3 regions of the Simplicispira sp. 125 genome follow, and region 1 is predicted to be linked to each of the others. Evidence: predicted binding sites of a transcription regulator. Region 1 holds the regulator's gene; each other region holds the start of a gene.
The links. Region 1 encodes HrcA, which represses chaperone genes, less so after heat shock. Its sites were predicted from a motif close to TTAGCACTCNNNNNNNNNGAGTGCTAA; they were not measured.
Positions count from the first base shown of each region.

Region 2: a site for HrcA is predicted at 1,127-1,153, ahead of rpoH (RNA polymerase sigma factor RpoH). Genes of this name have one in related genera too.
Region 3: a site for HrcA is predicted at 1,192-1,218, ahead of groES (co-chaperone GroES). Genes of this name have one in related genera too.

Region 1 covers NZ_QEKM01000001.1:91,593-93,780, reverse strand. The annotation lists gene hrcA (heat-inducible transcriptional repressor HrcA) at 340-1,344, opposite strand; gene C8D04_RS00450 (NAD kinase) at 1,373-2,188, shown strand, end outside.
Region 2 covers NZ_QEKM01000001.1:2,084,548-2,086,735, forward strand. The annotation lists gene C8D04_RS09710 (EAL domain-containing protein) at 1-47, shown strand, start outside; gene C8D04_RS09715 (hypothetical protein) at 80-616, shown strand; gene cutA (divalent-cation tolerance protein CutA) at 623-961, opposite strand; gene rpoH (RNA polymerase sigma factor RpoH) at 1,184-2,119, shown strand.
Region 3 covers NZ_QEKM01000001.1:2,227,673-2,229,860, forward strand. The annotation lists gene C8D04_RS10480 (NUDIX domain-containing protein) at 1-1,063, shown strand, start outside; gene groES (co-chaperone GroES) at 1,307-1,597, shown strand; gene groL (chaperonin GroEL) at 1,682-2,188, shown strand, end outside.

The DNA.
Region 1 (2,188 bases):
GTGTTGGACTTGAACCAACGACCAAAGGATTCAAGTTTGCGTGGGTTTCCCCACTCCTTGGACTATGTCATCACCCACAGCCGAACTGTTGGGGTGCCGGGCGCTCGGGGGACGCTTATCGGATGGGCTCCTCACGTCCTAGTCTCTGCACCTTCCCGCCTACCGGTCTTTCGACCTGCCTTCGGCGGGCTTGGCTCAAGATTGCCTTGGCTTGCGCTTTAGGTTTCCTTGAGTTCACCCGGTTTTCCGACGGAAATTACTTTCCGTGGTCACCATTTCGATGAGTCCTCTGCTCTAACCAACTGAGCTAACGGCCCATTCAAGCTGTCTATTGTAGATTCACTTGTGGTGACTTAGCGCGTTCGAGACCAGCCTGGACGTGATGTCCACGATCTGGATCATTTTTTCATAAGGCATGCGCATGGGACCAATGACACCCAAGGTGCCTACGATCTGCCCATCCACCTCGTAAGGGGCACTGACCACGGAGAGCTCCTCAAAAGGAACCACTTGGCTTTCGCCGCCGATGAAAATGCGCACCCCTTCTGCCTGGCTGGAGACATCAAGCAAGCGCAAGATCTGCGTTTTTTGTTCGAACAGATCGAAAGCCCGACGCAAATTACCCATGTCTTTCGAAAAATCACTGACAGCCAGCAGGTTGCGCTCACCGGAGATGACCACCTCTTCCTGGGCTTGCGTGAGCGCCTCAGAACTGACGTTGACAGCGGCCTTCATCAGCGCTGCAATTTCGCCCTGCAGCGACTCCACTTCGGTTTTTATTCTCTCCCGAACCTTCTCCATTGCCATCCCGGCATAGTGAGCGTTCAGAAAATTGGCGGTTTCCAGCAATTGCGTCTGCGTAAAGTCAGTCTCGGAAAAGATCACCCGGTTCTGCACGTCTCCATCGGGCGAGACAATGATGACCAGAAACCGCCGTTCGGACAGGCGCAGGAACTCGATATGCCGGAACACGGAAGACCGGCGGGGCGCCATGACCACACCCACAAACTGCGACAAATTGGAGAGCATGTGCGCTGCATTCGCGATCACCTTCTGCGGCTGCTCAGGCGCCAATGCATGTGAGGTGATTTGTTCGCGTTGCACCGTGAGCATAGTGTCCACGAACAGTCGATACCCTCTGGCAGTCGGTATGCGTCCTGCAGAGGTATGCGGACTTGCAATCAGCCCTAACTCTTCCAGGTCAGCCATGACATTGCGGATAGTCGCCGGAGAGAGTTCAAGCCCCGAAGCACGCGAAAGCGTACGCGAACCGACGGGTTGTCCATCTTCGATATAGCGCTCTACCAACGCTTTGAGCAACAACTTGGCACGGTCATCCAGCATGTGTTGATTTTAGTGATGTAATTTCAATATGACACCTTACTTCCGCCATGTCGCACTGATCGGCAAGTACCAGTCCCAGGTTGCTGGCACGGCTGCAGCAGGGTCTCGGCAATTGATGGAAGACATTGCCGATTTTTTGCTGAGCCAGGGCTGCAAAGTGGCCATGGAAACGCGCACCGCCGCAGCGACCGGCATGGACCAGCATCCCACGCTGGATGCTGACGCGATTGGCGAGCAATGCGACCTGGGTCTTGTGGTCGGAGGCGACGGCACCATGCTGAGTATTGGCCGCCAGTTGGCACGACACGGCACGCCTCTGATCGGCATCAATCAAGGGCGCCTCGGATTTGTCACCGACATTCCGCTAGAGAACTACCAGACGACCCTCACACCCATGCTGCATGGCGAATACGAGGAAGACCACCGGCCCCTGATGCATGCCCGGGTAGAAAGAGAAGGCCGGATTGTTTTTGACGCCTTCGCCATGAACGATGTCGTGGTCAATCGAGGTGCGACGTCAGGCATGGTGGAGTTGCGGGTGGAGGTCGATGGCCATTTTGTGGCCAACCAGCGCGCGGACGGCCTCATCATTGCCTCGCCCACCGGATCTACGGCCTATGCGCTTTCCGCTGGCGGGCCCATGCTCCATCCATCGATCCCAGGCTGGGTATTGGTGCCCATTGCACCCCACACCTTGTCGAACCGCCCCATCGTTCTTGCCGACATCACGGAAATTGCCATTGAACTGGTGAGTGGCCGCGATGCCAGTGCCAATTTCGACATGCAATCGCTCGCGTCCCTACTGCATGGCGACCGCATACTGGTGCGCCGGTCCGAGTACAGC
Region 2 (2,188 bases), 2.0 Mb from region 1:
CAGGCTCAATCGGTCGCAGCGCTCAAGCTCTGCCGCAACCGGACTGATAACCCTCCATCCATGCCATGGAGGGTGTCCCATGAAAATCACCTCTTCGGCCCTGCACCGGCACGCACAACACGGCGCCACCCGCGCCACCACACCCGCAGACTCCCAAGAGAGCCTGACGCCCCGCCTGGCCATGGTGCGCGACCAGATCGAGCGTATGACCGGTGTGCTCGCCCAAATCAGCCCCCTGCAGGCCGAACCGGCGCCCGCTGCCACGGAGTTTGCCCCTGCCAGCCCATCACCCGCCCCGCAAGCCGCGCGCAGTGCCGGTTTTGGCCTGGTGGTCGAGCAGCACACACGGGTGGAAGAATCGGAACACACCCCATTCGCTGCCGAAGGCGTTGTACGTACCGCCGACGGGCAGGAAATCCGTTTCACCCTGCTGCTGGATATGCAGCGCACCCACCGCGAGGAAACCTGGAGCAGCCTGCACCTGGCATCGGCCGACAGCCCCTTTGCCCTGCGCGGCAAACACAGCAGCGCCTTGGGCGCCGTGCGCTCGACCAGCATTTATCTGCGCGAAGACGGCAGCGCAGGCACCGTGCAACAGATTGACCTGGCGGTCTGACGCGCTTCAGGAGACCGTCTGAATCTCCTGTCGCACCCAGTCGGCATATTCCGCCGTGGCCCGCAGCGGCTGCACCACCAGCTCAGGCAATGCGTAGGGATGCTGCGCCCGCAACAAACCCAGCAGCGCCGGCACGGCCACAGGCAGGGTCTTGCACACCAGACGGTGCTCGCTTTCTTCATGCAGCGTGCCCTTCCAGTGGTAGTGCGAGGCGATCACCTCAATCTGCACACAGGCGGCCAGGCGCTGCTGCAGCACGGCCTGCGCCAGACGCCGGGCCTCTTGCGCGGTGGCCACCGTGGTTGTGACGGCGCTCAGTTCAGCGCAAGCCTCCAGCAGTTTCATACAGTTCTCCTTGGGTAGGCTGCCCCGGTTCCTCATGGAACAAAGAAATCACGGCATTACGCTACTATTTTTATAGCTATTAGCGCTTATCCATTAAGCGTCAGGAGCCATTTTCACTCAAAAATTCGTAAAACCTACACCCTAGCCCCCAGGGGAACTTCGGGTTTAGCAGTCCCTCGAAGAGAGTGCTAATATGATGATATTGAGGAAAGGAATTCTAGAATGACCATTCAATCTGGATCCGCAACGACGGCCCTGGCCCCTGCCAACCCCTGGGCGCTGGTGCCGCCGCTGGGCAATCTGGACGCCTACATTTCAGCGGTCAACCGCCTGCCACTGCTGACCCCTGAAGAAGAGCAGTCGGCCGCACGTGCCTTGCGCAAAGACAACGATCTGGATGCCGCCGGTAAGTTGGTGATGTCACACCTGCGCCTGGTGGTTTCAATCTCGCGCCAGTATTTGGGCTACGGGCTGCCGCACGGCGACTTGATCCAGGAAGGCAACATTGGTCTGATGAAGGCGGTCAAGCGCTTCGACCCGGATCAAGGCGTGCGTCTGGTCAGCTACGCCATGCATTGGATCAAAGCCGAGATCCACGAATACATCCTGAAGAACTGGCGCATGGTCAAGGTGGCCACCACCAAGGCCCAGCGCAAGCTGTTTTTCAACCTGCGCTCAATGAAGCAAGGCTTCAAGGCCGACGTTGACGCCAACGACACGCACCGCAATACGCTGTCCGAGCATGAAATCGACCTGGTGGCAGCGCAGCTCAAGGTCAAGCGCGAAGAAGTCATGGAGATGGAGACGCGCATGTCGGGCGGCGATGTGCTGCTGGATCCCGCACCTTCGGACGATGGTGAGCAGGCCTTTGGCCCCATTGCCTACCTGGCCGATGTCGCGCACGAGCCCACGTCCATGATCGAGTCGCGCCAGCGTGACGAACTGGCCACCGACGGCATTGCCACAGCCCTCTCCAGCCTGGATGAACGCAGCCGCCGCATCGTGGAAGAGCGTTGGCTCAAGGTCAACGACGATGGTTCGGGCGGCATGACGCTGCACGAACTGGCAGCGGTTTACAGCGTGAGCGCCGAACGCATCCGCCAAATCGAGGTGGCGGCCATGAAGAAAATGAAGAAAAGCCTGGCTGAATACGCCTGACCGCCTTGTAATCACCTTCAAAAGGCGCGCACCCTCCCAGGTTGCGCGCTTCTTTTTTGGAAAATCGGG
Region 3 (2,188 bases), 2.1 Mb from region 1:
CACCGCCATCCTCATTGGGCGCTTCCAGCCCGTACACAACGGCCACCTGGCACTGCTGCGCGATGCACTTGCCGCAGCGCGCCAGGTCATTGTCGTGCTGGGCTCTGCCCATGCCGCGCGTTCGCCGCGCAACCCTTTCACCTGGCAAGAACGTGCCGCCTTGCTGCACGGTGCGCTACCCGAGTCCGACCAGGCACGGGTGCACATGCTTCCGATACGCGACTACTTCGACGAAGCCCGGTGGGCGCACGCAGTGCAGGCGAGCGTGCACGATTGCCTTGTGCAGCAGGGCGAATCATCGCCGGAGCGGACCAAAATCTGCCTGATCGGGCACTTCAAGGATGCCACCAGCGGTTATTTGCGCAGCTTTCCCCATTGGGAGTTGCGCGCCCTGGCTCGGCAGACCGACACCGATGCCACGCCCTTGCGCGCCGCCTATTTTTCGGCCGCACCGGGCCACGCCCAAGCAGCCTTGGCCCAGATACAGGACGAGTTGCCCGATTCCAGTCTCGATTTTCTGCGCCAATTTGCCCTGCACCCCGCCTACAGCGCACTGCAGGGCGAGTGGCACGCACTGCAGGCGGCCCGCCAAGCGTGGTCTGCAGCGCCCTATCCGCCTGTTTTTGTCACCGTCGATGCACTGCTGCGCTGCCGCAACCAGGTGCTGCTGATCCGGCGCGCCCATGCACCAGGGCGCGGCCTGCTGGCACTGCCCGGTGGGTTTATTGAATCCAACGAAACCCTGTGGCAAAGCTGCCTGCGCGAACTGGCGGAGGAAACCCATTGCGACCTGCCACCGGATGCGCTGGCGCAGGCGTTCCAGGCGGTACGCGTTTTCGACCATCCGGCGCGCAGCCAACGCGGGCGCACCATCACCCATGCGCACTACTTCGACCTGGGCGATCGACCACCACCGCACGTGCTTGCCGATGACGACGCCGCACAGGCCGAATGGGTGGCCATCGACGCACTTGCGGGGCTGGAAGACGAATACTTCGAGGACCATTTTCATATCCTCGACAGCTTTCTGGGCCTGCTGGCGCCTGCCGAGGCTCAAAGCTAGACGCGACTTCCCCCCGCTTGGGCCCCGTACCCTGGTGCGCCGCGCCACCGCATCGGCCACCAGAAATGGTGGCTTTTGCCATGGTGGCAAAGGCCCTCCTCTTGAAACGCCGCCAAATGCCCTTATCATTAGCACTCGCCCGACGTGAGTGCTAGCAGCACCCCATATCGAGCTGAAATTACTGAGCGCCTGCCTATCAGGCGCTTTGCATCGCAAGTGTTTTTTGAATCCAGGAGATATGCAATGAAACTTCGCCCCCTGAACGACCGTGTGATCGTCAAGCGCATCGAAAGCGAAACCAAGACCGCCTCCGGCATCTTCATCCCCGACAACGCCGCCGAGAAGCCCGACCAGGGTGAAGTGCTGGCCGTGGGCCCGGGCAAGCACGACGAAGACGGCGAGCGCATCGCCATGAGCGTCAAGGTCGGTGACCGCGTTCTGTTTGGCAAGTACAGCGGCCAGACCGTCAAGGTCGATGGCGACGAGCTGCTGGTCATGAAGGAAGACGACCTTTTTGCCGTCGTTGAGAAGTAATTCGCAAGCTACTTTATTGATAGCTTACAGCGCTTGACAGACGGGCGCTGGAACCGTATTTAACCCATATTCAGGAGCTCCAAAATGGCAGCAAAAGACGTAGTTTTCGGCGGCGAAGCCCGCGCACGCATGGTCGAAGGTGTAAACATTCTGGCCAACGCCGTCAAGACCACCCTGGGCCCTAAAGGCCGCAACGTGGTGCTCGAGCGCTCGTTCGGCGCCCCCACCGTGACCAAGGACGGTGTGTCCGTCGCCAAGGAGATCGAGCTCAAGGACAAGCTGCAGAACATGGGCGCGCAGATGGTCAAGGAAGTCGCTTCCAAGACCTCCGACATCGCTGGTGACGGCACCACCACCGCCACCGTGCTGGCCCAGGCCATCGTGCGCGAAGGCATGAAGTACGTGGCCGCCGGCATGAACCCGATGGATCTGAAGCGCGGCATCGACAAGGCTGTCACAGCCCTGGTCGCTGAGCTGAAGAAAGCCTCCAAGGCCACCACCACCTCCAAGGAAATCGCCCAGGTCGGCTCCATTTCGGCCAACTCGGACGAAACCATTGGCAAGATCATTGCCGATGCGATGGACAAGGTC